Regions from separate parts of the Arthrobacter sp. AD-310 genome, predicted to be linked through region 1. Evidence: riboswitches for the same ligand, from Rfam matches in the RefSeq annotation. Region 1 holds a riboswitch; each other region holds the start of a gene.
What was found. A riboswitch is a leader RNA that binds a small molecule or an ion and turns the genes downstream of it on or off. The one in region 1 is predicted to bind thiamine pyrophosphate.
Positions count from the first base shown of each region.

Region 1 (9,434 bases):
GCATGTCCTCCTGGGCTGCCCATTGTTCGGCAACATCGTCCAGGATGTCACCCTCACCTTCAGTTTCGTAGGTGAGCAGGTCCGCAAGGGCGCGGACCATGGCCGGCGGGACCGCCAGGAGCGAGTCGCTCGCCACATCCACCATGGTGAGCTCGTAGTCCGCTCCCCCGGCATGAACGGCGGAGCCGGCGAGGTCCCCGAGCTGTTCCACCTCGAAGTCACTGATGTCCTGGATCCGGACAGCCTTCGCATCAGGCGCGCTCCCGCCTTCATCGAGGAGGCCGGCCCGCTTGAGCGCGGCGTCATGGGTGGCAGCAAAAACCTCGGTGAAGCCCATGGGAGTTCCCTTCTTCGCTCGAAAGTGCGTCCGGCCCGCGGCGGATGCGCGCGCGGACGTTCGGTTTCAGCCTAGTACGGGAACTGCCCGGTCAGCGCACTGCCACCCGGATGCTGTTGCGCCACGGGTCTTCAAAGCGCAGTTCCGCACCCGTGTGGTGGGAGAGCACACCGGCCACCTTGAGGCGGTCGGCCAGCGCTCCGACGTCGTCACCCGAAGGAACCTCGATGAGGACCTCGCCCAGGCCCAGCGTGTCTTTCCGGGGCCCTGCCCCCCGGCTGTTCCAGACATTCATGGCCATGTGGTGGTGGTAGCGGCCGGCGGAAACGAACAGTGCCTGCCCGTGCCAGCCGGCGGTCTTTTCGAAGCCGAGTGTTCCGACGTAGAAGTCGCGCGCCGTCTGGACGTCGCCAACCTGGAGGTGGACGTGCCCCACGCCCGCGGCCGTCTCCCGCTGGCCTTGCAAGGATTCTTCCGTGAGGTGCTGCTCCAGGTACCGCTGCGGTGGCAGGGCGAGGCTGTCCATGACAACGTCCGTGCCGTTCCAGGACCAGTTGCTGCGGGGCCGGTCCCAGTACAGCTCGATGCCGTTGCCTTCCGGGTCCGTGAAGTAGAAGGCCTCGCTGACGAGGTGGTCGGCGCTGCCGGTGAAGGAGCGCGGCTCGAACCGGGCGGCAGTGGCGATGGTTGCCGCGAGCGACGCCTGGTCCTCGAAGAGCAGCGCGGTGTGGAACAGTCCGGCTTCGCCACGGCCGGGGATGTTCAGTCCCGGCGCGGGAGCCAGGTGGACCAGCGGCTTCTGCAACCGGCCCAGGTAGAGGCCGCCGTCCTGCTCGGCCACAACCTCGAGGCCGAGCGCGCGCTGGTAGTAGTCGGTCATGACCTTCATGTCGCCGACCTTGAGCATGACGGTGCCCATGGTGAGGTCCGCAGGTAGAAGGTCCTGGCTGGTGGCTTCTGCTGACATTGAATGCTCCCTGTACTTACGGCCGCCGGATGTCGCAGCCTTGATACAGTTAAAATTACTTGAAGCTTCAATTTATTCCAAGGGCCCTGAAATTTTCCCGGCGCTGGGGTTCAGCGGATGATGCGCCCCCCGAGCACGACGTGGGCAGGCTCCGTGATGGTGGACGGGACCTTCCGCGGGTCGTCCCGGAACAGCACGGCGTCCGCCCGTGCGCCTTCCTGCAGGCCTGCAGCCCCGAGCCAGGTGCGCGCGGACCAGCAGGCGGCGTCCAGTGCCGCCCGCATAGGCAGCCCCGCCGAATGCAGGGCGAGGATTTCGTCCGCGATCCGGCCATGGCGGATGACACTGCCGGCATCCGTTCCGGCGTAGATCGTGACCCCGGCCTGGTACGCCTCCCCTACCCGTTCCAGGCGCCGCTCCCACAACGCCATCATATGGTCTGCGTAGCGCGGAAACTTGGGCCGGGCCTGCCGTGCGATATCAGGGAAGGTGGCGATGTTGATCAAGGTCGGCACAATGGGCACACCCTGCTCCACGAACCGCGGAATGTGACGGGGCAGGAGTCCGGTGGCGTGTTCGACGCAGTCGATCCCAGCGTCCAGCATCTGGTCGAGGGTGTCCTCGGCGAAGCAGTGGGCGGTCACCCGGGCGCCTTCGTCATGGGCGGCCCGGACGGCGTCACGGACGACGGCGGAGGGAAACGAAGGTGCCAAATCGCCGGCGCCGCGGTCGATCCAGTCTCCGACGACCTTGACCCAGCCGTCGCCGTCGCGGGCCTGCTTACGCACGGCCTCGACAAGGTTTTCCGGCTCCACCTCGTCGGCGAAGCCGCGGAGGTAGCGCCGGCTGCGGGCGACGTGGCGGCCCGCCCGGATCAGCACCGGAAAGTCCCGGCCGCCCTGCATCCAGCGGGTGTCAACCGGCGAACCGGCGTCGCGGACCAGCAAGGTGCCCGCGGCGAGGTCTGCGCGGGCCTGGCGTTCGGCAGTGGCGGCGTCCACCGGGCCGCCGGGCCCGAGCCCGATATGGCAGTGCGCGTCAACGAGACCCGGCAGCACCCACCCGTCGAGGATACTTCCCGGAGCTTCCCCGGGCCGGGCAAACGTCAACTTCCCGTCGACGGACCACAGGCCCCGCCGTTCGCTGTCCGGCCCGGTCAGGACCGGGCCGCTGAATTCGATGATTTCTGCCATGCGGACCCCTTTTTCCTCGCCAGTCAGGCTAGCACCGCGAAATGTGACAAAGCCCTTCGCGCTTGTCCCCGCAGGGCGTGTGGTAGCTTCGTTGCTGACCACACGGGTGCCCCTGCAGGGGCTGAGATCGGGCTGAGGCAGCCTGCGACCGTTGAACCTGTCCGGGTAATGCCGGCGAAGGAAGTGAGTATTCCTTGAGTACACCAAAAGAACAGCTGAGCCCTGCCCAAAACCAGGCCGGAGAAGCCCTGCGCGACGGAAAGTCCGGAGTCCCGGTCACCCAGTCATTGAAGTCGCATTCCCTGGCCTTCCTTGAAGATCCGGAGTCGGGGATACGGGTCCCGGTGACGGAAATTTCGCTGGAGCCCTCCCCAAACGGGGAAGCCAACGCACCGTTCCGCACCTACCGGACTGCCGGGCCCGGCAGCGACCCCGTCCGTGGCCTCAACCCGTTCCGGTCGGACTGGATTATGGAGCGCGGAGACACGGAGGCCTACAGCGGCCGGGAGCGGAACCTGCTCGATGACGGGCGCTCGGCCGTCCGGCGCGGCGCAGCATCGGCAGAGTGGAAGGGCGCCCAGCCGGTGCCCCGCCGCGCCGTCGAAGGCAGGACGGTGACGCAGATGCACTACGCCCGGCAGGGGATCATCACCCCGGAAATGCGCTTCGTGGCACTGCGTGAGAACTGTGACGTGGAGCTCGTGCGCAGCGAACTGGCGGCGGGCCGTGCGATCATCCCCAGCAACATCAACCATCCGGAGTCCGAGCCGATGATCATCGGCAAGGCGTTCCTGGTAAAGATCAACGCCAACATCGGCAACTCGGCGGTGACCAGCTCCATCGCCGAAGAGGTGGACAAGCTGCAGTGGGCCACCCAGTGGGGCGCCGACACGGTGATGGACCTGTCCACCGGCGATGACATCCACACCACCCGGGAATGGATCATCCGCAACTCCCCCGTCCCCATCGGCACGGTGCCCATCTACCAGGCGCTGGAAAAGGTGAACGGCGAAGCGAACGCCCTGACCTGGGAGATCTTCCGCGACACCGTCATCGAACAGTGCGAGCAGGGCGTGGACTACATGACAATCCACGCCGGGGTCCTGCTGCGGTACGTCCCGCTGACAGCCAACCGTGTCACCGGGATCGTCTCGCGGGGCGGGTCCATCATGGCCGGCTGGTGCCTGGCCCACCACCAGGAGAACTTCCTGTACACGCACTTCGACGAGCTGTGCGGGATCTTCGCAAAGTACGACGTGGCCTTCTCGCTCGGCGACGGGCTGAGGCCCGGCGCCACGGCCGATGCCAATGACGCCGCCCAGTTTGCTGAGCTGGACACACTGGCGGAGCTGACGCAGCGGGCGTGGGAGTACGACGTCCAGGTGATGGTGGAAGGTCCCGGCCACATCCCGTTCCACCTTGTCCGGGAGAACGTGGAACGCCAGCAGGAACTGTGCAAGGGTGCGCCCTTCTACACCCTGGGCCCGCTGGTGACCGACGTGGCACCCGGCTATGACCACATCACATCCGCCATCGGCGCCACCGAGATCGCCCGTTACGGCACCGCGATGCTGTGCTATGTCACGCCCAAGGAGCATTTGGGCCTGCCCAACAAGGATGACGTCAAAACTGGCGTCATCACGTACAAGATCGCAGCCCACGCAGCAGACCTGGCGAAGGGACATCCCGGGGCCCATGAACGCGATGACGCCCTGTCCAAGGCCCGCTTCGAGTTCCGGTGGCGTGACCAGTTCGCCCTCTCATTGGACCCGGTGACAGCCGAGGCCTTCCACGACGAGACGCTGCCTGCCGAGCCCGCAAAGACGGCCCACTTCTGCTCCATGTGCGGGCCGAAGTTCTGCTCGATGCGGATCAGCCAGGACATCCGGGACGAATACGGGTCCGCTGAGGCACAGGCAGCCCTGGCCGGCGTGGCGTCGGGCATGCGGGAGAAGAGCGAGGAATTCCTGGCCTCCGGCGGCAGGGTCTACCTGCCGGAGCTGAAGGTTCCCGCGGGAAGCTAGGACGCGCGGGCCGGTTGGGTGCGGCTGGCCTCGGCGATGAACTGCCGGATGGCCCGGTCACCCTCAGGTGAATCGTGCGGCCGGTGCCCGCCCGCGGCAACGCGGTGCAGGGCACCGGTCTCCCGAAGATAGCCGGCGATCTCCTCGTACAGCGGTTCCCACCCCCCGGTCAGGACCAGGGTGGGAACGCCGGGGACGATGTGCAGTGGCGCCTCCCATGAGGGCGCCTGCAGGCGAAGGCGCCGCGCCGAACGTTTTTCCTCCGCTGTGGCCGGTTCCTGAAGACCAGTGGCGTAGACGCGCCGGACATACTCCCGTTGGAAGTCGTCGTCGCCCAGCTGGTGCCGCAGGTCCAGCAGCGGCCGCATCAGCGCGATGTGCGCCGCCGTGGCGGGCAGCCCGGCCGTCAGGGAGAAGCACGCCGGTTCCACGAGGGTCAGGGAGTAGACGAGATCGGGGCGTTCGACGGCGGCCATCATCGCCGGGATGGCGCCCTGCGCATGGGCGACGATGTGTCCGCCGGCGGCGCCCCGGCCGTCATCGGCAAGGGACTGCAGCAGAATCGCGGTGTCCGCGCTGAACGACGATTCGACGGGTTCCGCGACCGGATCGTATCCGTGCCGGCGCAGGAACAGGGCATCGTAGGACAAAGCCATGCCGTGCTGGCGCGGCCACGCCGCGGCGCCGAAGCTTCCGGCGCCGTGCACGAACACCACACGCTGCTTGACCATGACCCAACCCTATTCCACGGTGCCGACATCTTAAGTGAGTAGCGCCAAGTGTCGTTTCGGACCGTCAAAACGACACTTGGCGCTACCCGGTTGGGCAACTGCTACTTGCCCAGGAACTTGTCGAAACCCTTGGGCAGGTTCAGCTGGGAGGGGTCGAAGTCGCCGGACTGCTGGCCGAAAGCGGCACCCGTGGGAAGCGCCTTCGCCGCGTTGGCGCGGCGGGCCTCCGCTTCCTTGCGTTCCTGGGCGGCTTTGGCCGGGTTACCCGATTTTGCTTTCTTCTTGGGCGCGTTCTTGGCGTTCTTCCGCGCCCCGCCGCCGGCACCGGGCAGGCCCGGCATCCCGGGCATCCCCGGCATGCCGCCCTGGGCCATCTTCTTCATCATCTTCTGGGCCTGTGCGAAGCGTTCCAGCAGGCCGTTGACCTCTGAGACGTGCACGCCGGAACCCTTGGCGATGCGGGCCCGGCGGGAGCCGTTGATGATCTTGGGGGCGACGCGCTCGTGCGGGGTCATGGAGCGGACAATCGCCTCAACCCGGTCGATTTCACGCTCGTCGAACTGCTCCAGCTGCTGGCGGATGTTCTGGGCGCCCGGCATCATCATGAGCATCTTCTTCATGGAGCCCATGTTGCGGATCTGCTGCATCTGGGCGAGGAAGTCGTCCAGGGTGAAGTCCTCCTGGTCGGCGAACTTCTTCGCCATCCGGGCGGCTTCTTCCTTGTCCCACGACTTCTCAGCCTGCTCGATGAGCGTCAGGACGTCACCCATGTCCAGGATGCGCGAGGCCATCCGGTCCGGGTGGAACAGCTCGAAGTCGTCCAGGCCCTCGCCGGTGGACGCAAACATCACGGGCTTGCCCGTGACCGACGCGACGGAAAGCGCGGCGCCGCCGCGCGCGTCGCCGTCGAGCTTGGACAGGACGATGCCGGTGAAGTTGACGCCCTCGTCGAAGGCAAGCGCCGTGTTCACGGCGTCCTGGCCGATCATGGAGTCGATCACGAACAGCACTTCGTTCGGGACGATGGCGCGGCGGATCTGGCGCGCCTGCTCCATCATGTCGGCGTCAACGCCCAGGCGGCCGGCGGTGTCGACGATGACGACGTCGTGCAGCTTCTGGCGTGCTTCCTCGACGCCGGCACGGGCCACGGCAACGGGGTCGCCGGCAGGCCGGTCGAGTTCGGTGGAGGTGGCGCCCGGGTGCGGGGCGAAGACGGGAACCTTGGCACGTTCGCCCACCACCTGCAGCTGGGTGACGGCGTTGGGGCGCTGGAGGTCGCAGGCGACAAGCATCGGGCTGTGGCCCTGGGACTTGAGCCACTTGGACAGCTTGCCGGCGAGCGTGGTCTTACCGGCACCCTGCAGGCCGGCGAGCATGATGATGGTGGGGCCGTTCTTGGCAAGGCGGATGCGCCGGGTTTCCCCGCCAAGGATCTCGACGAGTTCCTCGTTGACGATCTTGACGATCTGCTGGCTGGGGTTCAGCGCAGCGGACACCTCTGCACCGAGGGCCCGCTCACGGACCCGGCCGGTGAATTCACGGACAACGGGAACAGCGACGTCCGCGTCCAAAAGGGCGCGGCGGATCTCGCGGACTGTTGCATCGACGTCGGCCTCGGTGAGCCGGCCCTTGCCGCGGAGATTCTTGAAGGTTGCTGTCAACCGGTCAGAGAGTGAATTGAACACGCGCCGTGAACTTCTTTCTGTGGGTGATCAAAGCTGTGGATGATCGGGACTCGACTTTCTAGGGTACCAAGTCATGCCCGCGGGGTGGCATGCTGGCAAAATGACGAGCCAAACAACTGTAAAAACCCTGCTCATCCTGGGCGCCTCGGGCGACCTGACCGGCAGGCTGCTCCTGCCTGGCCTGGGGCGCCTGCTGGCCAGGGGCCGCGCCGCCGGGCTCCGGCTCGTCGGGGCCGGCTCCGATCCCTGGACACCTGAACAGTGGCGCGAACGGGTGCACGCAGCAGTTGCAGCAGCCTTGGACGATGCCGGCGCGGACGGGCGTGAGGCGCTCACGGCGCTGGAGAAGGAGACCGTCTACCACCAGCTTGATGTCACGGCAGGCGGCGCCCTCGCCGGGCTGCTGAACAGCCTCGAGGGGCCCGTTGCCGTGTACTTCGCGCTTCCGCCGCGGATCAGCCAGCTTGCCTGTGAGGCGTTGCGGCCGGAGGACGTCCCGTCCGGAACCCGGCTGGTGATGGAGAAGCCCTTTGGTTCCAGTGAGGAATCGGCCCGCTCCCTGAACCGGACCCTGGTGCGGCTCGTTCCCGAGGACCACATCCACCGGGTTGACCACTTTCTGGGGAAGGCGACGGTCCTGAACATCCTGGGCCTGCGGTTCGCGAACAACTTCCTGGAGCCAGTCTGGAACCGCCACCACATCGAAAAGGTGGAGATCATCTTCGACGAGGACCTCGCGCTTGAGGGCCGTGCCCGCTACTACGACTCGGCCGGAGCCCTGCGGGACATGATCCAGAGCCACCTGCTGCACATCATGGCGCTGATGGCCATTGAACCTCCCGCCACTATCCGCGAGCGCGACCTCCGGGACGCCATCTCAGCCGTCCTGCGCGCCAGCAGCGTCAATGCGCCGATGGCGGCCGCCACCCGGCGGGCGCGCTACACGGCCGGGACAGTGGGCGGGAAACCGGTACCCGATTATGCCCGCGAAGAGGGCGTGGATCCGGACCGGCGGACCGAGACGCTCGCCGAAATCGAGGTCGGGATCGAGAACTGGCGGTGGAAGGGTGTTCCCTTCATCCTGCGTTCCGGCAAGGCGCTCGGGGCCAAGCGGAAGGAAGCGGTGGTCACCTTCCGGCCGGTCCCGCACCTTCCCTCAGGGTTTACCGGGGTGGACTCCCCCAACCAGCTGCGGATCGGCTTCGGCCCGGACACCCTCCAGTTCGACCTCGACGTCAACGGTCCGGGAGACATCTTCAGCCTCAGCCGCGCCACCCTGGAAACGGAACTCAGCGCGTCGGAACTCCTTCCGTACGGTGAAGTCCTCGAGGGCGTGCTGGCCGGTGACCCGTTGTTGTCCGTACGGGGTGACACGGCGGAGGAATGCTGGCGGATCGTCGAGCCGGTGCTTCGGGCGTGGCGGCAGGACGCCGTGCTGCTGGAGGAGTACGACGCCGGTTCGGCCGGGCCTGCCGCCTGGCCCACCTTCCCGCACGGGGCAGGCCGTCCCCGGCGGGAAGGTGGGCCAGGCGGCCACGGAACACACACGTCCTGATTAACGAACGAAGCGGGCGGGAAACCTTCCGGTTGCCCGCCCGCCGTCGTCATTACTGCATCCTGTTGTCAGCCCCGCGGCCGGGGCCGTGCCCTAGATGGCGGCGACTCCCCGTTCGCCTGTCCGGACCCGTACGGCCTCGAACACATCGACGGTCCACACCTTGCCGTCGCCGGCGCGTCCGGTGTTGGAGCTGGCGATGATCACGTCCAGGATGTCGTCCGCCTGCTCGTCGGTGGCCAGCACCTCCACCCGGATCTTCGGGAGGAGATCCACGTTGTACTCGGCGCCGCGGTAGACCTCGGTGTAGCCGCGCTGCCGGCCGTAACCGCTGGCCGCACTGACCGTCAGGCCCTGCACGCCGTAGGCTTCCAATCCTTCCCGGATGGCTTCGAGCTTCTCAGGCCTGACGATGGCAGTAATCAGTTTCATGCCCCCACGCTTTCCTTACCAGTTGCTGATTCTGTCTTCTGCAGGCCTTCCGGCTGGGCCGCAGGCTCCTGCTGGGTCTTGCCGGTGATCATGTCGTGCAGCGGCTGGAAGGTTCCGCCGTGCCCGCCAACACCGAACTCGTAGGCGGTCTCGGCGTGCAGGCTGAGGTCCACGCCCACCGTTTCCTGTTCCTGGGAAACCCGGAAGCCCATGGTCTTGTGGATGGCCAGCGCGATGATGGCTGTCAGGACTGCGGAGTAGGCGATCGCGATGCCGGCTGCTGCGAGCTGGGCCCACATTTGGGCCATGCCGCCGCCGTAGAAGAGGCCGCCGCCCACACCCTCCTCGGGCAGGGCGATGAAGCCCAGGGCAACCGTGCCGATGATGCCGGAGACGAGGTGGACCCCGACGACGTCCAGGGAGTCGTCAAAGCCCCAGCGGAACTTCAGGCCAACCGCCAGGGCGGAGGCGATGCCGGCCACCAGGCCGAGGCCGAGGGCACCGACCGGG
Region 1 covers NZ_BAAHNO010000004.1:100,281-109,714, reverse strand. The annotation lists gene ACYQ1Z_RS02440 (hypothetical protein) at 1-337, opposite strand, end outside; gene ACYQ1Z_RS02435 (VOC family protein) at 429-1,304, opposite strand; gene ACYQ1Z_RS02430 (amidohydrolase family protein) at 1,415-2,497, opposite strand; TPP riboswitch at 2,590-2,697, shown strand; gene thiC (phosphomethylpyrimidine synthase ThiC) at 2,692-4,521, shown strand; gene ACYQ1Z_RS02420 (alpha/beta hydrolase) at 4,518-5,252, opposite strand; gene ffh (signal recognition particle protein) at 5,354-6,937, opposite strand; gene ACYQ1Z_RS02410 (glucose-6-phosphate dehydrogenase) at 7,038-8,492, shown strand; gene ACYQ1Z_RS02405 (P-II family nitrogen regulator) at 8,586-8,924, opposite strand; gene ACYQ1Z_RS02400 (ammonium transporter) at 8,921-9,434, opposite strand, start outside.

Region 2 (9,434 bases), on a different contig from region 1:
TCCATCGTTTCGGTCGCCCTGGATCTTGCCACCGACCTGTCGGAAAGCCCTGACTGGTCCACCAAGAAGGTTGTGGTCTTCGGGACCGGCGCCTACGCGGGTGCCACCATGGCGCTGCTGCGCGAACGCGGCTGCACCGACATCTCCGTCTTCTCCTCCTCCGGCCGTGCCGAAGGCTTCGTCGCCACCCGCGGCGGCACCGCCCTCGACGCCGACTCCCTCCGGCCCGCCGTGGCCGCAGCCGACGTCATGATCGGCTGCAGCGGCTCCGACACGCGCGTGGAGGCCGACGAGCTGGCCCAGGTCCGCGCCAACTCCCCGCAGCCGCTGATTGCCATCGACCTGGCCCTCACGCACGACTTCGATCCCGCTGTAGGCGAGCTGGACGGCGTCGAACTCCTCACCCTGGAGTCCGTCCGGCTGGCCGCTCCGCAGGAGCAGGCGGAGTCCCTCGCGCAGGCCAGCACCATTGTCAACGGCGCCGCAAAGGCCTTCGAACAGGAGCGCGAAGCCCGGTCCGTGGACTCGGCCATCGTGGCCCTCCGCCGGCACACCATGAACGTCCTGGACGCGGAAATGGAAAAGGTCCGTGCCCGGCACGGCTGCACCGCCGCCGCGGAGGAAGTGGAGTTTGCGCTCCGCCGCATGGTCAAGCAGCTCCTGCACGTGCCCACCGTCCGGGCCCGGGAGCTGGCAGCCAATGGCCAGCAGGACGATTACGTCGCGGCCCTCGAAGCCCTCTACGGCATCACCGTGGAGCAGCCCGCTCCCCCAGCCGCGGCGGCCCAGGCTGAATGCCCGGTGGACCACCGCGGCCTTGAAAGCGCCTGACCCTCACCCCACTTGCCCTATCAGATATGGCTCCTAAACAGTCCGTTTAGGAGCCATATCTGATAGAGCAACTCTTAGTAGACGGGCTTGTGGGGTTCCACGTCGCGCACCCAGGCGAGGATGCCGCCGTCGAGGTGGCTCACCCGCTGGTAGCCGGCCTTCTGCGCGGCCGCGAGCACGTTGGCGGACCTGGTCCCCGCCTTGCAAAGGAACACGATGTCCCGGTCCTGCGGGATCTCTGCCCAGGCGTCCCCGGCCAGGATGCGGCCCTGCGGGATGAGGGTGGCGCCGTCGATCCGCACAATGTCGAATTCGCCCGGCTCACGGACGTCCACCAGTTCGAAGTCCTTGAGCCCGGCCTTCCGGGAAGCCAGCATGGTTGCCAGCTGCGTCGGGGTGACGGTGTGCCCGGCGTCGGCTTCCGTTGCCGGGGTGATCCCGCAAAACGCCTCGTAGTCCGTCAACTCGGTGATGGGACCGGCGGCCGGGTCCTTGGCCACCCGGATCTCGCGCCAGCTGCCGCCCAGGGCGTCGTACAGTGCCACGCGTCCCAGCAGGGAACGTCCGACGCCGGTGATCAGCTTGACTGCCTCGGTCACCATCAGCGAGCCCACAGCGGCGCACAACATGCCGAACACGCCGCCCTCGCCGCAGGACGGGACGGAACCCGCCGGCGGCGCCTCCGGGTAGAGGTCGCGGTACGTGGGGCCGTGCTTTTCCCAGAACACGCTGACCTGGCCGTCGAACCGGAAGATGGAACCCCAGACGTAGGGCTTGCCCAGGATGGCGGCGGCGTCGTTGACGAGGTAGCGCGTGGCAAAGTTGTCCGCCCCGTCGAGGATCAGGTCGTACCCCGCGAAAAGCTCCAGCGCGTTCGAGGCGTCAAGGCGCACATTGTGGAGCCTGACGTCAACCAGCGGGTTCAGTTCCATGATGGCGTCCCGGGCAGACTCTATCTTGGGCCTGCCGACATCGGCCACACCGTGGATGACCTGGCGCTGCAGGTTGCTGAGGTCCACCGCGTCGTCGTCGATGATGCCGATGGTGCCCACCCCGGCGGCGGCCAGATACAGCAGTGCCGGAGAGCCCAGCCCGCCGGCGCCGATCACCAGGACCTTGGCGTTCTTGAGGCGGCGCTGCCCCACAGTGCCGATCTCCGGAATGATGAGGTGCCGCGAATAACGTTCCACCTCGGCAGGGGTCAGGTCGCCTGCCGGTTCCACCAACGGGTCCAGCGAAACAGATGAAACATTTGCGGTGAAAGTCGAAGCCATACTTCAATGTATGCCCCGGGATACCGCCGGGTCATATTACCCCGCAGTAAAGTGGAGGTAACCGCAACTGGAAAGAGGATAACCGTGGTCCATGAAGCACGGGCTGACCGCCCGCCCGCCGCCGAGCCGCAGAATCCCCCGCGCCCGGCAGGCCAGCGATCCGCCCGGCTTCCCCGTGACGAGCGGCGTGCCCAGCTTCTTTCCGCAGCCCAGGAAGTGTTCGTCGCCAACGGCTACCACGGCGCCGCCATGGACGAAATCGCCGAAACCGCCCATGTCAGCAAGCCTGTCCTGTACCAGCACTTCCCGTCCAAGCGGGAGCTGTATCTCGCCCTGCTGGAAAGCCATCTCGCGTCCCTCACGGAGCTGATGCTGGGCGCGCTGAACTCCACCACGGACAACAAGGAACGCGTCCAGGCCGTGATGCGCGCCTACTTCCGCTTCATCGCCAGCGACGACCAGGCACACCGGCTGGTTTTCGAATCGGACCTCATCAACGACCCCGATGTCAGCTCCCGGCTGGAAACGTTCAACCGGACCTTCGCGGACGCGATCGCGCGGGTGATCGCCGAGGACACCAAGCTTCCCCACCTGGAGGCCGAACTCCTGGGCCGCGGGCTGGCGGGCATGGCCCAGGTCAGCGCCCGCTACTGGCTGGAAACCGACGGCAACCTGGACCTCGATGTGGCCAGTGACCTGATCTACCGTTTAGCTTGGCGCGGAATCTCTCGCTTCCCCAAAGAGTCCTAGACTACAAATAAGACAACACCTCGTAGAGATATACGGTGGAGAAAAACCGTAGACAAACACGGGAACTTTTGACTGGCTGGGAGGCCTCTGTGGAAATTAAGATCGGCGTTCAGAATGTTGGCCGCGAAATTGTCCTGGAATCGACGCAGGATGCGGAAACCGTGGCCAAGGTTGTGGGCGAAGCCATCACCGCCGGCAGCGAACTGCGCCTGACGGACGACAAGGGACGCCTGATCATTGTTCCCGGCAATGCGCTCGGCTACGTGGAGATTGGCGCCGAAGAGGTCCGCCGCGTAGGGTTCGGCCAGTTCTAGCAACCCCCGCGCTGCCCGGAAGTCCTAGGAGACCCATGCTTTCCCTGACCATTGTTGTGCTGGCCACGGCCGCGGCCGGCTTCATTGTCTGGGCGAACGACAAACGGCACACAAAGTACGGTGCCGGCCTGCCCGCGGGCGTGGCTGTTGGCGTGGGAGCCTTGGCCTGGATCATCCTGCTCGCGGCAGGCTTTGGGTACCGGCCGGGGATGACCTGGCTGCCGTGGGTGCTGCCGATCGTGCTGGGCACCGCTGCCGCCATCGCCGCTGTCCTGTACCTTGGCCGCAGCCGTGCCAGGCAGGACACCCAGCGACTCACGGCGATCCTCCGCCGCTAGGACCACCAGACATCGCAGGAACGCGAGTGGCCGCCGCCCCACAGGGGGTGGCGGCCACTCGCTGTTAAGGCGGGTTCAGCGGCCCCGAACGTACCGGGCCGGCTCCGCCACAGCGCCTTTCGCTGCCGCGGCTTCACTTGCCCCGGCAGCGGCCGCAAGGTCCCGCCCGGTGACCTGTCCCCCGGCGTCGTGGGATGAATACCGGATGAAGACGCGGTTGTAGCGCCAGTCAAGGTCCGGGTGGTGGTTTTGGTCCTCGGCGAGGCGTCCGACGGCGGCGATCAGTTCGAGCGCGGCAGCCGCCGTCGGCGCTTTGAAGACGGTGGCGAGGCCGCCGCCGTCGTACCGCCAGTCTGGGAGCCCGGTGAGGGCCTGCTCAACCTGCTCCCGGGGAAGGGGCTCTTTTCCTGCCACTGCTGCTCCTAGGGCCAGGGGCACCGGCGGACGGGAAGCGCGGCCTACAGGAACTCGGCCCGGCCTTCCATCGCCGACGATGCCAGCGCGTGTTCGCGGCGCGGTATCCTCCCGGCCGCTCTGGCCAGCCTACCGGCGATGATGGCGTGTTTGAACGCCTCCCCCATCAGTGTGGGGTTTTGCGCCCGTGTCACAGCGGTGGCAAGCAGCACGGCGTCGCATCCCAGTTCCATGGCCAGGGCGGCGTCCGACGCGGTGCCGATACCGGCGTCGAGGACCACGGGAACCGACGCGCGGGAAACGATGAGCTCGATGTTGTGCGGGTTGAGGATGCCCAGGCCGGTGCCGATCGGCGATCCCAGGGGCATGACCGCGGCCGCGCCGAGGTTCTCGAGCCGGAGCGCCAGGACGGGATCGTCGTTAGTGTAGGCAAAGACCTTGAACCCGCGGTTGACCAGTTGTTCTGTGGCCTCGACCAGTTCGACGGCGTCCGGCAGGAGCGTGTGCTCGTCGGCGATGACCTCGAGCTTCACCCAGTCGGTTTCCAGTGCCTCTCGCGCCAGCTCGGCGGTGAGGACAGCGTCGCGGGCAGTGAAGCAGCCGGCGGTGTTGGGCAGGACCCTGATCCCGTGGTCCACCAGCAGCTGGAACAGCGAACCGGTCTCCGCCGTCGAGTAGCGCCGCATGGCGACCGTGGTCAGCGACGTGCCCGAGGCAAGCAGCGCCGCGCCGAGCCCATCGAGGCTGGGGGCGCCGCCGGTTCCCATGATGAGCCGCGAGGCCAGGGGCACGCCGTCGATCACCAGGGCGTCGTCAAGGGCGGTGGCGGTTGTCGTTTCGGTCATGGTGTCAGCCTCCCTGCACTGCAGTGACAAGTTCGACGTCGTCCCCATCGGCGAGCGCGGTGGCGAACCACTGGCTGCGGGGTACCACCTGCGCGTTGCGCGCGACGGCGACGCCGAGTTTCCCGCCGTCCGTCGCCTGCCCGTCAGCAGCGAGGGGGCGGCCGGTCACCTGGCTGACGAGCGTGGTGATGGAAGCCCCGTCAGCCACGGTGTGTTGTGCCCCGTTGAGGGTGATGTTCATGCTGTCTCCTTGACGTTGAAGCGTGCTGCTGGCTGCCGGTTCCCCGAAAACCGGCCGGGGTTGAACGGCTCCCAGCGGCTGTCTGCTGTGCCGTCCATCAGGCCGCTGCAGATCGCGGCAGCCACGGGTGAGAGGAGGACCCCGTGCCGGAAGAATCCGGTGGCGATGATCAGCCCGGCCACGTGTCCGGACTGCCCCGCCTTACCTCCTGCGATGGCCGGGACCCGGCCCAGCAGCGGTGCATTGTCCGGCGTTCCCGGGCGGGCCCGGGCCGTGCATTCGAGCAGCTGGAGTTCGGCCACTGCGGGCACGAGTACCTGCGCATCGCGCAGGAGCTGGTAGACGCCTCCGGCGGACACGGCGCCGGCCCCGGACCGGGTGCCGCTGGTGGGCTGGACTTCCGCTGCCGCGGGCTGGTCCTCGCGCTGGGTCGCTCCAATGACCACCGTCCCGTCTTCCCGCGGGACGATGTACACGGGAACCCCCCGGACCAGCCCGCGGACCGTGGAGGTCACCAAAGGCTGGAGATGCCGCGGTACGGCCAGCCGCAGGATGTCGCCATAGACCGGGCGAAGGGGCAGTCGCAGCCCCTCCGGCAGGCCGGCGAGCGCGCGAGCATCGAGGCCGTTGGCCACCACGGTTTCACCGGCCAGGACGGTTCCGCCGCCCGCGAGCTGCACTCCGGCTACCGCCCCGTCCGCCCAGACAAGCCCCAGGGCCTTGGCGGGGAGGGCATAACCGTCAACAGCCCCCTCGATGGCGGTCTGCCGGCCATTCCCGCCGGAACCGTGCCGGGACAAGGCGCGCCGCAGGCTGGAGACGAGGAGCCGCGGGTCCACCTGGTGGTCGGCGGGGGTGTCCAGCGCGCACGCGACGGCGGGGCTGAGCAGTGGTTCACGCCTCCGGGCTTCGCGGACGGTCAGCGGCTCCACTGACAGCCCGCTCGCCTGCTGCACAGCGCGCAGGTCCATCAACGCCCGGCGGTCGGCGGCGTCGGCACCCACGGCGATGGTCGGCGTCGTCAGGTATCCGGAACTTTCGCCCGAGGCAGCGGCAAGGTCGGCTGCAAACCGGGGCCAGCGGGCCGACGAAGCGAGCATCAGGTCCAGGAGGTCTTCCTCCTGGTAGTGCAGCTCGCTGACGGGCGCCAGCATCCCGGCGGCGGCCCAGCTCGCCCCCGAACCGGGCGCATCATCAATGAGGACTACCGACCGGCCTGAGCGCCTGGCCTCCCAGGCGATCGCGTGGCCCACCACTCCCCCGCCGATCACCGCGACATCGGCGCGGACAGTTCCGGCGGTGCCGCGCTGTTCCGCGTGTGGCGGGTCCGTGTTTAGGGTGCCCATGTGTCTCCTTCCCTACGCCGGTATTAACCGGATCAGGTCAAGCGGTCGGCTCTGACGCCCTCTCAGCCCGGCGCTTTATGACAGCTGCCGCAGGCTCCCGCAGTACCAGGCAAGTCTAGAGGAACTAGGCTTGCAGCCATGAATGTGTCCCACTCCCCTGCCCCCGCCGCCGTCCCCCGAACGGATGCCTTTACCACCGCCGAAGGCACGTCCGGCTTGAGGGCGTCCCGCCTTTACCTCTGCACAGACGCCCGCCGGGAGCGCGGCGACTTCGCGGAGTTCGTGGATGCAGCCTTCGCCGGCGGCGTGGACATCATCCAGCTGCGGGACAAAACCATCGAGGCGGCAGAGGAACTGGACCTGCTTGCGGTCCTGAGGGAAACGGCACAGCGGCACGGACGGCTGTGGGCGGTCAACGACCGCGCGGACATAGCCGTGCTGTCCGGCGCACCGGTGTTCCATGTGGGCCAGAAGGACCTCCCCCTGCCCGCCGCACGCACGCTCCTGAACGGCAACGCGGCAATCGGCCTTTCCAGCCACGCCCCCGACCAGGTGGATGCTGCCCTTTCGGCTGCTGCCGGGCCCGCAGGCCTTGACTACTTCTGCGTCGGCCCGGTGTGGGCGACACCCACCAAGCCGGGCCGGGCCGCCGTCGGGCTGGACCTGGTGAAGTATGCGGCTGCAGCATCAGGCCGCCGCCGCACCGGAACGGGAGAAACTGTGCCGTGGTTCGCCATCGGCGGCATCGACCATTCCAACGTGAAGCAGGTCCTCGAGGCGGGGGCCCGCAGGATTGTGGTGGTGCGCGCCATCACCGAGGCTGCGGATCCGGCCGCAGCGGCAGCGTCGCTGGTTGCGGCCCTCGAGGACGCCGGTTCCTGACCTGCCGGTTTGCCGCCAGGCGGCACGGCCTGCCCTGCCCGGCGGTTGCACTGCATATTCGCCCGTCTTGGGGCTAGGCTGATTTTCGTGTCACACCATCGGCTGGCCCCCAACGTCCATGAGCACAACAACGCCCTGGAGGAAGCCCTGGGCGCGCTGCGAAGCGAACTGGAACTCCCGGGCCCGTACCCGGAAGAAGCGGTCCGGGACGCCGAGGCGGCCGTGGCAGCCCTGCAGCTTCCCGGGAATGACCTGACACAGATCGAATTCATCACGATCGATCCGGCGTCGTCCACTGACCTGGACCAGGCACTGTTCATCGAACGGGACGGCGACGGTTACCACGTGCTGTACGCCATTGCCGATGTCCCCTCCTTCGTCGCCCCCGGGGGCCCGCTCGATGCGGAAACCCGGCGCCGGGGCCAGACCTTCTACGCGCCGGACGGCCGGATTCCGCTGCACCCGGAAGTCATCAGCGAGCACGCAGGGAGCCTGCTGCCCGGGCAGGACTGTTCCGCCTTCGTGTGGGACTTCCGCCTGGATGCCGGTGCCGAGGTCACCTCCGCCACCGTCCGGCGGGCCCGGATGCGCAGCCGGGCAAAGCTCAGCTACAAGGGGGCCCAGGCCGAGCTGGATTCGGGCAACGCGTCACCGGTGCTGCAGCTGTTGCGGGAGGTCGGCCTCAAGCGGGTGGACCTCGAACGCGCCCGGAACGGCGCGAGCCTGAACATGCCCGAGCAGGAGATCGTCCAGCTTCCCGACGGCGGCTACCGCATCGCCGCAGCCCCGCAGCTTCCCGTCGAGGACTGGAACGCGCAGATTTCACTGATGACGGGCATGGCCGCCGCCCGGCTCATGCTGGATGGAAAGGTGGGGATCCTCCGGACCATGCCGGCACCGGACGAGCGCTCCCTCAACCACTTCAAGCTGCAGACCGAGGTGCTGGGAAAACCGTGGGACGGCGAGGTGGGGTACGGCGAATACCTGCGCACCCTGGATCCCACCGAACCCCGGCAGCTTGCCATCATGCACTCCGCAGGCATGCTGTTCCGGGGGGCGGCCTACACGGCATTTGACGGCAGCGTGCCGGACGATGCCGTGCAGTCGGCGATTGGCGCTGCCTACGCCCACACCACTGCTCCGCTCCGCCGCCTCGTGGACCGGTTTGTCCTGGTGATCTGCGAGGCGTTGTGCAACGGCGGGAACGTCCCGGCCTGGGCCCGGGAGGCCCTGCCGTCGCTGCCGGAGATCATGGCCGGATCGGACCAGCTGGCGTCCCGGATGGAGCGGATGGCCCTGGATACCGTCGAGGCGGCCCTGCTGGTGAACCATATTGGCCAGGAATTCGATGCCATCGTGATCTCGGGATCGAAGCCGCAGAAGGACAACGGCAACGGCGGCACTCCCGTTAACGGGAAAAACGGCAACGGGAAAAGCAGCAACGGGAACGGAAAAAACGGCAACGGCAACGGCGGTTCCGGCATCATCCAGGTGGCAGAGCCTGCCGTCACTGCCCGGTGCGCCGGTGAGCTGGAGTCCGGCACAAAGGTCCGGGTCCGGCTGGTTTCATCCGACATCGCCACCCGTGTGGTCCACTTCGAACTCGTGGACTGACCCCTGCCGGAGACTGCTGGCCTGCGCCGATGGCCCAAAAGCCGGGATTTTGGCCCTGTGCGGCTAGACTGAAGGAGTAGAAATGGATGCCCGGTCGTTGATTTCCTCGATTTGAAACCAACAAGCCCGCCCCTACGCGATCTTGAGATTTGCCCGCTGGTCGCCAGTGCCAGCATTTAGATAGCCCGCGATCGGCTTCCACTGGAACTGCTTGTGCGCCCGCGCGTGCTCCGGAACGGCCCCAGGGCCGGCCCGTTGAGCACGCAGCGACACATTGCCCAAATGAATAAGGAAACTCCCTGTGAGTGAATTGCATACCCACCAGCTCCTGACCGATGAGTCCGGTACCGAGACCATCGAGCCGGAAGAGACCATCATCTCGGACGAGAAGCCGCACGAAATCGCGGAGAAGTCGTTCGCCGACTACAACGTCCGCCAGGACATCGTCGATTCCCTGGCTGACGCCGGAATCACCCACCCCTTCCCCATCCAGGCCATGACGCTGCCGGTGGCCCTGTCCGGACACGACATCATCGGACAGGCCAAGACCGGTACCGGCAAGACGCTCGGTTTCGGCATTCCTGC
Region 2 covers NZ_BAAHNO010000017.1:44,955-54,388, forward strand. The annotation lists gene ACYQ1Z_RS12210 (glutamyl-tRNA reductase) at 1-831, shown strand, start outside; gene moeB (molybdopterin-synthase adenylyltransferase MoeB) at 906-2,105, opposite strand; gene ACYQ1Z_RS12220 (TetR/AcrR family transcriptional regulator) at 2,190-2,855, shown strand; gene ACYQ1Z_RS12225 (DUF3107 domain-containing protein) at 2,945-3,169, shown strand; gene ACYQ1Z_RS12230 (hypothetical protein) at 3,205-3,507, shown strand; gene ACYQ1Z_RS12235 (4a-hydroxytetrahydrobiopterin dehydratase) at 3,583-3,921, opposite strand; gene ACYQ1Z_RS12240 (thiazole synthase) at 3,966-4,766, opposite strand; gene thiS (sulfur carrier protein ThiS) at 4,771-5,007, opposite strand; gene thiO (glycine oxidase ThiO) at 5,004-6,353, opposite strand; TPP riboswitch at 6,346-6,464, opposite strand; gene thiE (thiamine phosphate synthase) at 6,492-7,235, shown strand; gene ACYQ1Z_RS12260 (RNB domain-containing ribonuclease) at 7,323-8,849, shown strand; partial or broken gene ACYQ1Z_RS12265 (DEAD/DEAH box helicase) at 9,151-9,434, shown strand, end outside.
Region 2: another riboswitch for thiamine pyrophosphate. It lies ahead of thiO (glycine oxidase ThiO); the one in region 1 lies ahead of thiC (phosphomethylpyrimidine synthase ThiC).

Region 3 (9,434 bases), on a different contig from region 1:
CTCCTTGTATGGCTGGTGATCGTCTGGGGTGCCCTGTGGCAGGATTTCAGCCCCGGCAACCTGCTGTTCGGTGCACTGCTGGCCATTGCCGTGGCCCGGATGTTCTACCTTCCGCCGGTGGAGCTTAGCGGCCGCTTCAATATTCTCCATGCCATCCCGTTCGCCTTGACCTTCCTTGCCAAGGTGGTTATCGCCAGCGCCCAGATCCTGTACCTGGCCATCGCCAAGGGACCCAAGGTGACGAACGCCGTCGTCGCCGTGGCCCTGCGCAGCCACTCGGACCTGCTGGTCACCGCAACGGGGCACGTGATTTCCCTGATCCCGGGCTCCCTGGTGGTGGAAGTGGACCGGTCAACGTCCACGCTGTATCTGCACGCCATCAACATCAGCACCCCGGAGGACGTGGAAAACCTGCGCAATGAGGTCCGCTCCATCGAGGCCGGCCTGATCCGGATTATGGGCACGCCCGAAGAACTCGAAGCCGTCCGGAAGGAGGCCGCCGCATGATGCAGGCTGTCCTGGCCATCACGGCCGTCATCTTCTCGCTCGCCGCCGCGGGGGCCATCATCCGGATCGCCCGCGGCCCATCGCTGCTGGACCGGGTGCTCGCGTCCGATGTCCTGCTGGCAATCCTGGGCGGGGCGCTGTGCATCGACATGGCCGTGAACCGCCACCTCAACAACCTCATGCTGGTGGTGGCCATCTCCGTGATTGGCTTCATCGGCTCCGTGACGGTCGCCCGGTTCGTGGCGGACCGGAGGGAGCAGCCCAATGAGTCCTGAGAGCTGGAGCCTTGACCTGGCCACAGTGGACGGCTGGATCAACCTGGTATCCGCCGTATTTATGGTGGTGGGCGCGGTGATGTCCCTGGGCGCCGCCATCGGCCTGCTCCGCTTCCCCGACCTTCTGAGCCGCATGCATGCCGCCACCAAGCCCCAGGTGCTGGGGCTGTTCCTGCTCCTGGCCTCCATCGGGCTGCAGATGCGCACCTGGTGGGTGTGGCCGGTGCTGCTGGTGGCCTGGATTTTCCAGCTCCTCACGGTGCCTGTCTCGGCGCATATGGTGGGCCGCGCCGGTTACCGGACCAAGCACTTGCACCGCGAGCTGCTCAGCAAGGATGAGCTGGAAGCGGTAGTGCAAAAGGCCGCCGCCAAAGCCGCCCGCGAGGACGGCTCCGGCGACGGCCCACACCCCTAGCGGGGGAGATCCGGAAGGGTTAGACGAGGTCCTTGGTCTTTGCGAACCGGGTGATGGCCCGCTGGGTGCCGCGGTTGGTCAGCACCTGGATGACGGCGCTGACTGATGCTGACACCAGCGCGAACGTCAGGGCGGTGCGGAGCGTGGTGGGGACGTCGTCCTTGTCGTGCTTAGGCGGCTTGCTGCCCGTGACCTTCTCCCAGACCACGTCCACGGCCTTGGTTCCGGCGAATCCGGCCAGCAGGCTGATGCCCGTGCCCAGCAGCTTGATGAAAAAGTTCATTGCGTGCCTCCCGGCGTCGGTGAATGCAGGACTTCCCCTAGCCTAGCGTCAGGGCGGCCGCACCAGGCCTCCCAGGACACGGTCCAGTCCGCGATGGAGGGCACCTCAGGGGGCCGCCGGCTCCGTGCGGAACTTGATCAGCTTGTGCGTTCCGTCGCAGTACGGCTTGATTGCGGACGCGCCGCACCGGCACAGTGCCACGGTCTTCCGGTCGCGGGGTACGGTTTCCCCGGAAGGAGTGACAATCTCGAAGTCGCCCCGGATGATCAGCGGCCCGTCGGGGCACACCACTATGGAGCTGTCGGGCGGGTTTTGGTTCATGGCTGCTCCTTCATTGATTGAACGTTTCGTGCCCGTGGCCGGTGGCGGGGGCAGCCCCGCACAGGTAACCCGCGACGGCGGTAAGGGACCCGCGCGTGTAGCGGACGTCGATCCAGCCGGTGAGGTGTTGCAGGTAGTCCACCAGGTCATGCCGCCGCCGGTGCTGCCGCCCGGAGTGAGGAGCGGCCGTTTTCCCAGGATTCCAGCAGGTGTGCGGACAGCCGTGCGTCGATGGCCATAACTGCCGTGGCACCGAACAGGACGTCGTCGAGCAGGGCCGGCTCGGCCTCGACCAGTCCGCCGGCGAGGTCACGGCCGGCGATCTGCTCGTGGACGGCGTCCGCTTCGACGTGTTCGTCGAAGTAGTGGGTTACGTCGGTGCCGAAGCCGTGCCGGCGGAAGCCGTTGCCATAGAAGCGGTTGGGGCGTGAGGAGGTCATTTCGTAGATCGCCAGGTGGCCTGTGATGGCGCCGCGGAGGCGGCGGTTGAGCCCGCAGAGCGACATGAGGTTGACGGCGGCAAGGGAGACGGCCGGAACCGCGTTGACGTAGGCGCCGTAACTGTCATCCATACCCAGGCCGCGCATGGTCCGGGCAAACAGTGCGCTGTGCATCCGGTCGGGGCGGCCGCCTCCGTACTCGTCCGCCTGGATCTCGACCAGCGCGGCCTTGGCCCGTCCGCTCAGCCGCGGGATGGCCCAGGTGTGCGGATCGGCTTCCTTGAGCTGGTATATGGACTTGTGGGCCAGGAACTCCTTGAGCTGCTCCAGGCTCGCTTTCCTGGCCGCGAACCGGGAAACGCTGGGGCCCGAGTCCCTGCCTGCCAGGCCGAACAGGACGTCCGCCACCGCATCGCTGGTCAGCCGGGCCGTGGGCGGAAGCTCCAGGTCCCCGGCAGCTTCCTTGGCGGCACGCCGCAAGGCCTGCTCGAACGGCTGCTCGAGGAGGTGGCGGACCCGGATGAGCCCGGGATCCCACTCCCAGTCGTCCTGTACGCCTTCCAGCCCGGAGTAGTGCAGTTCGTAGAGGCAGAAGAGGGCCAGCTGGACGTCGTCGTCGCAAATGATGTCGTCTGTGGCAGCCAGCTGCCTGGCGGCCAGGGTGCCCAGCCCGGCGAGGGAGCCGTCAGACCCGTCCGGGCCGCCAACCAGGATGTCGAAGAGGGCGCTGCTGATGGGACCTCGCGGTTCCGGGATTCTCATGTGGTGCTCCTTGTTTCGGCGGATGCGGTCTCAGGCGGGCGGCGGTTCCGGTGCGGCTGCCGGGCGCAGACGCCGGTTCCGTCCGTCGTCATGGTTCCCGGCGGCCTGCCGGGGCCGTCCGGGGGGAAAGTGCGATGGCCAGGGCGATCATGGCCAGCCCCAGGATGAGGTGCAGCCAGTTGTCCGCGTGATTTTCAGGGATGAAGTTCGCGGGGGTGTCATCGCCGATGAGCAGTCCGTACAGCCAGAGGGCCAGGTAGGTGACACCGCCGTAGATCAGGAAGTTCCTCGCCTGCCGGTGTGTGCGGGCCATGGCCAGGCCTGCAACGCCAAAGGCAAGGTGGACCAGGTTGTGCAGGACTGAGACCTGGAAAATGCCCAGCAGCAGGGCACCCGAGTCCGGACCCGCAAACTGGAGCGAGGTGTAGTTGGCGGTAATGCCCGGAAGGAAGCCCAGAGTGCCTGCGAGCAGGAACACGGCGCCTGTGGCCAGGGCTGACCATTGCAGAGCCGTGCGGACGCCTGCCGGTCGCGTGTTGACTGCCATGTCCCTGTCCTCCTCCAACCCCGTGGAAGAATATAGTAAGCAGGGTTACTAATAAAAGCTAAGCAGGCTTTGTATTTGGCGTTTCTTGCAAAGGGGATCTTGTGTCAGCCGGCGCTGCTCCAGGTATACGGGTTGACATGGTGGCCGCCGCTCTGGCCCTGTTCGAACCCCTGTTGCCAGGCCTTGCCGACGGCCGCCGCGAGTTCGGCCAGCAGCGGGTAGTACGGATGGTCCGGGCCAAGGTAGATCATTTCGTCCTCCGCCTTGTCCAGCGCCGCCCGGACGGGGTTGTTGTCCGGGGCCGCGGTCATGACGTGCCGTTGGCACCGGCCGGGCGCAGCACCTCACGCATCGCCTCTACCACCAGGTCGTGGTCCTGCAGCTGGGGCAGCCCGGACACGGTGACGGTTGCCACCGCACCAACCCCCGTGACGTAGACCGGGAAGGACCCGCCGTGCGCCGCATAGCGGGCCTGGTCGAACCACGCGTTGTCCTCGATCCGGCCACCCCGGAGCCGCCCGCGCAGCCCCACCAGCAGTGACGGGACCTCATAGCGGGCAGCAGTCCGTTGTTTCGCGCGGATCCACTGGTCGTTATCCGGGGTGGCGCCAGGGAGGGCAGCGTGGAACAGGACTTGGTCGCCCTTCGTGATGTCAATCGCGATGGGCAGTAAGCGCTCCTTGCCCAGCTCCACCAGCAGGAGGCCGAGGTTCAGTGCGTCGTCCAGGGAGAAGCCGGGGAACTGCAGTTCGCGGATTTCACCCTCGATGCGGCCGATCAGGGCTTCCAGCGAACCCTCCGGCTGGGCGGAGTCGGAGTCCGGATCGAAGACAGTCACATGCGGCGGATTGGCAGTCATGGCCCACAATCTACCCCTCTCCCGGTGTAAACTGGACACCGCCCAACAGGGCATCCGAAGCATCAACAAAGCATCTATTACGACAGGGGAGCGCCGCCGTCGGCACTGGCCAGGCCAGGCACCGAAGGTGGGCGCTGAGAGTGCGGACAGCCGCAGACCCTCGAACCTGATCCGGTTAGTACCGGCGCAAGGGAGTCGAGTTCTCGAAGTCCGGCAGCGGCAGTGGGCCGTCGCCGAACTTTCCCCTCCTGTTTCCCAGGAGGATTCCATGAGCACTGCATCAATCAAGAAGGCCACGAGCAAGTCCTGGCGCGTCGTTGACATCGTGGTGGCGGCCCTGATCGCCATCGCCGGGGGCGTCATTTTCTGGGCCTGGTCCCAGGGCGCGGCCGCCGTTTCAGCACCGATGAACGCCGTCTACCCGCCGCTCACCGGGCTGATCGCCGGCGGTTGGATGATCCCCGCCGTCCTCGGCATGCTGATCATCCGCAAGCCAGGCGCTGCGCTGTTCTGCGAGACCGTCGCCGCCACCGGTGAACTCCTGATGGGCTCCCAGTACGGGGCGTCCGTGCTGTTCTCGGGCTTTGTCCAGGGCCTCGGGGCCGAGATCGTCTTCGCGATTTTCGTCTACAAGAAGTTCAACCTGCCGGTATCGCTGCTGGCCGGTGCCGCCGCAGGCCTGTTCTGCGGCCTGAACGACTCGTTCGCGCCGTGGGGCTGGAACATCGCCTACTCCGCCGGTGACAAGCTCGCGTACATCATCTTCACGGCAGTCTCCGGGGCCGTCATCGCAGGCGCCCTGTCCTGGATTGCCACGCGCGGCCTGGCCAAAACGGGCGTCCTGAGCTCCTTCGCCTCCCGCAAGGCAGCAACGGAGCCCGTCTTCTCCTGATGCCGGGAACGTTCGACGGCGGAGCAGCAGCCGTGCGGCCCGCGAAAGTTACGGCGCGGGGCTGGGGCTGGCGGCATGCCGGCCGTCCCAAGCCGGCCGTGCACGCACTCGACCTGGACATCAGCCCGGGGGAGCGCGTGCTCCTGCTGGGCCCGTCGGGTGCCGGCAAGTCCACGCTGCTCCACGCCCTCGCCGGGGTGCTGGGGGACGTGAACGACGACGGCGAGGCAGGCGATTCCGACGAATCCGGTTCGCTTCTGGTGGACGGAACGTCCCCGCGCGGGCAGCGCGGACGCGCCGGCCTGATGCAGCAGGACCCCGAGACGCAGGTGGTCCTCTCACGGTTGGGGGACGACGTCGCCTTCGGCGCCGAGAACCTCGCTGTGCCGCGCGACGCGATCTGGACGCGCGTGCACGAGGCCCTGGCCGACGTCGGACTTTCCCACCTGCCGCTGGACCATCCGACGTCCGCCCTGTCCGGCGGGCAGAAGCAGCGCTTGGCGCTGGCGGGCATCCTGGCGATGCGGCCCGGGCTCATCCTGCTGGATGAACCAACCGCCAACCTGGATCCGGTGGGCGTGCTGGAAGTCCGCGACGCCGTCGCGCGGTGCCTGGACAAAACCGGGGCGACCCTGGTGGTGGTCGAACACCGGGTGGCCGTCTGGAAGGACCTGGTGGACCGGATCGTTGTCCTGCAGCCGGGCTCGTCCGCCGCTCCCGCCGTGCTCCTGGACGGCCCGCCGGACCAGGTGCTTGGCGAAGCCCGTGCGATGCTGGCGCGGACGGGCGTCTGGGTTCCCGGGTACATACCGGCCACCCGTGAACGCTCGCCGGCCCCGGCCGCTGGTGCGGGCAACCTCCTCCTGGCTTCGGAAAAGGCAGCGGTTTCCCGGGAACGCCCCCGGCGCAGCGGGTTCCGGAAGATCCCGCCCGTCCCGGTGCAGGAGGACATCACCGCCCAGGTCCGGGCAGGCCAGGCACTGGCGATCACCGGACCCAACGGCACCGGGAAGTCCACATTCGCCCTGACCCTCGCCGGGCTGCTGGAGCCGGTGGCCGGGAAGGTTTCGGCCACCACGGAGCTGAGCCGGGGCGCGGGAATCGATCCGTACAAGTGGAAAGCGGAGCAGCTGATCCAGCGGATCGGTACCGTCTTCCAGGAACCGGAGCACCAGTTCGTCACCGGCACTGTCCGCGATGAGCTGTTGTTCGGTCCGCGGCACCTGGGGTACGGGGAGGACCGCGTGGACGAGCTGCTCGAACGGCTTCGCCTGACCGCACTCGTGGAAGCGAACCCCTACACACTCTCCGGCGGTGAGAAGCGGCGGCTCTCCGTCGCCACCGTCCTGGCCGCGAGCCCGCAGGTCCTGGTCCTGGACGAGCCGACGTTCGGCCAGGACGCCAACACCTGGGCCGAACTCGCGTCCTTCCTGTCCGAACTACTCGACGCCGGCACCGCCGTGGTGGCCGTGACCCATGACGCCGAGTTCACGGCCGCACTGGGCGGGTCCGAGCTGAAAATGTCCCCAGCCGAAGAGATGGCCCTGTGAGGCAGGAACTGCACCTGCGCGGAAACCAGGCACTCCTCACCCGCGCAAACCCGCTGAGCAAGCTGGCCGCCGTCGTCCTCATCACCGTGGTACTGGCGCTGTCCATCGACTGGGTCTCAGCCTCCGTGGCGCTTGCCTTCGAATTCCTGCTGTTTCCGTTGGCAGGCCTTACCCTCACCCTGCTCTGGCAGCGGGGCTGGCCGCTGATTCTTGCCGCCGCGGTGGGTGGATGGAGTACTTCCATCCTGGCGCCGGACAGCGGGCGGATACTGCTCGACGCCGGCATCTGGACCATGAGCGAAGGCTCGCTTGAGACGGGGATCGGTTTTATGCTCCGCGGCCTGGCGATTGCGCTGCCGGCCGTCCTGCTGATGAGCTGCACCGATGCCACCGACCTCGCCGATGCGCTGGCGCAGAAGGCACGGCTGCCGCACCGGTTCGTGCTGGGCACCCTGGCCGCCATGCGGTTGGTCGGGCTCCTGGCCGAGGAATGGCAGACGATCGGCATGGCCCGACGTGCCCGGGGCGTTGGTTCGCGGGGTAATGCCGTCCAGCGGGCCAAGGCGACGCTGGGCCAAAGCTTCGGGCTCCTGGTGCAGGCAATCCGCCGTGCTTCCAGGCTTGCGGTCACCATGGAAGCCAGGGGCTTTGGCGGCGGAACCCGCACTTGGGCGCGCGCATCAACCTACAGCGCGCTGGATGCCTGGGTGCTGGCCGGTGGCTTGCTGGTAGCGGCCCTTGCCATGGTGGCGGCCGTCTCTGCGGGCACGTGGAACATGGTGTGGCTGGGCAGCTGACCTCCCTGCGCCAGTTGTCCGTGTGCATGTTGTCCGTGCCTGTTGTCCTGGCGCCGGCCGTCCCTGCCCCCGCTGTCCTAGCTGCACGGATGGTTGTAGTCGAAGCCGTCCGCGACGAATTGTGTCAGGACCACCTTGCCGCCGCCGGTGAGCGGAGCGCGGGAGCATGCGGCAGCCGCGCGGACGGCATCCCGGGAACCGGCCAGCCAGCTGGGCAGGGGATAGAGGTTGCTGGAACTGCTGACCGTCCCGACGATCCGGCTCCATTGCAGCTTCGTGGAGTAGATGCCGACGCCCTTGACCTTGATGCTGTGGAAGAAGTCCGTCATGCCCTCAAGGACCGCCCGGTTGGCATCCTTGTCGCTTGACCAGCTGTTTTCGGTTTCAACGTCCAGCCACCAGAAGTAGCCGGCAGGGTTGGTGATCCCGCGGACGTAAGCGTCGTCGTAGGCCTTGGCGTAGCCGTACATGTAGGCGCAGGCCGTGCCGTAGTCACCTTCCCTGCAGGAGCCATAAGGGTTGTGGACCTGCCGGCCGGTGGGATAGTCGTTGCTGGCGGGCCACCACGAACCGCCGCTGCCCGGGTTTGCGGTGTTGACGTAGAGGGATACGTCCGGCTGGCCGGGAAGGCCCGGTGATTTGGCGGCCCACTCCAGCTGTTCTTCGAGGCAGGGGTTGGTGTTGTTGGCAAGCCCGTTGTTGACGCCCACGATGCCGAACGCGTGCCCCCTCGGCAGTTCCTTGCCGCACTGCGGCCAGGACACGTCGTTGCCCAGGGCTGCCTCGCCTCCCTCGCCGGACGAAGGCGCGGCCGCGGCCGGGCTCGCCTGGAATGCGGCGGCAAGCCCTTCGCCTGCCCCGGCCGGCGCCGCGACAACCGGGCCCGCTACGGCGAGGAGCAGGGCCGTTGCCGCGAGCAAGGCTCGCCTTGCCAGTGAGCGGCGGGCGGACGACCGGGGCAACATATCAGCTCCGTTACTGCGGTGGAGAAGGTTCCCTTCCAGTCTCGCGCGGCGGCTGGAGCCGGACAAGCAGCAGCACCTCAAAATTTGCTCTATCGCACGAATCGGGTAAAGCGCGGCACGTTCCATCGGGGCAAGGCAAGTTGCCGTCGTCGTAACTCATCTATGATATATTTTTCGCATGACGCAGGAAACCAGCGAGTACGTTGCCGCCATGCTCCGGGACGCTCGGAGCGAGAGGGGCTGGACGCAGGGCCAGCTCGCCGCCGAGCTGGGAACCAGCCAAAGCGCCGTCGCCCGAATGGAACAGGGCAAGCAAAACCTGAGCCTGAAGATGATCCAGCGCCTCGAGTCGATCTTTGATCTGAGCATCGTCAACGTGGGCAAACCCCAGATGACGCACCTGCGGGTGGAGGGCGGGCGCACCCTGTCCGGGTCCGTGGACGTGAACAGCAGCAAGAACGCCGGCGTCGCACTGCTCTGTGCCAGCCTTATCAACCGGGGAACCACCGTGCTGCGCCGGCTCGCCCGCATCGAGGAAGTGAACAGGATTGTTGAGGTCCTGACCAGTATCGGCGTCGAATGCACCTGGCTGAACGATACAGACCTGAGGCTGCGTCGCCCGGCTGTCCTGGACCTGGCGGGAATGGACGTCGAGGCCGCCCGCCGGACCCGGAGCGTGATCATGCTGCTGGGACCGCTGCTGGACGAATCAGGGGAATACCGGCTTCCGTACGCCGGTGGCTGTGACTTGGGTATCCGCACGGTTGAACCGCACATGCAGGCCCTGCGCCAGTTTGGCCTGTCTGTGGAAGCCAGTGCGG
Region 3 covers NZ_BAAHNO010000014.1:91,794-101,227, reverse strand. The annotation lists gene ACYQ1Z_RS10370 (Na+/H+ antiporter subunit E) at 1-507, shown strand, start outside; gene ACYQ1Z_RS10365 (monovalent cation/H+ antiporter complex subunit F) at 504-782, shown strand; gene mnhG (monovalent cation/H(+) antiporter subunit G) at 772-1,197, shown strand; gene ACYQ1Z_RS10355 (DUF4235 domain-containing protein) at 1,217-1,480, opposite strand; gene ACYQ1Z_RS10350 (CDGSH iron-sulfur domain-containing protein) at 1,586-1,801, opposite strand; gene ACYQ1Z_RS10345 (hypothetical protein) at 1,812-1,943, opposite strand; gene ACYQ1Z_RS10340 (iron-containing redox enzyme family protein) at 1,948-3,003, opposite strand; gene ACYQ1Z_RS10335 (DUF4383 domain-containing protein) at 3,092-3,550, opposite strand; gene ACYQ1Z_RS10330 (hypothetical protein) at 3,655-3,861, opposite strand; gene ACYQ1Z_RS10325 (heme-degrading domain-containing protein) at 3,858-4,409, opposite strand; TPP riboswitch at 4,484-4,620, shown strand; gene ACYQ1Z_RS10320 (ECF transporter S component) at 4,678-5,301, shown strand; gene ACYQ1Z_RS10315 (ABC transporter ATP-binding protein) at 5,301-6,851, shown strand; gene ACYQ1Z_RS10310 (energy-coupling factor transporter transmembrane component T family protein) at 6,848-7,648, shown strand; gene ACYQ1Z_RS10305 (hypothetical protein) at 7,726-8,610, opposite strand; gene ACYQ1Z_RS10300 (UDP-N-acetylglucosamine 1-carboxyvinyltransferase) at 8,792-9,434, shown strand, end outside.
Region 3: another riboswitch for thiamine pyrophosphate. It lies ahead of ACYQ1Z_RS10320 (ECF transporter S component); the one in region 1 lies ahead of thiC (phosphomethylpyrimidine synthase ThiC).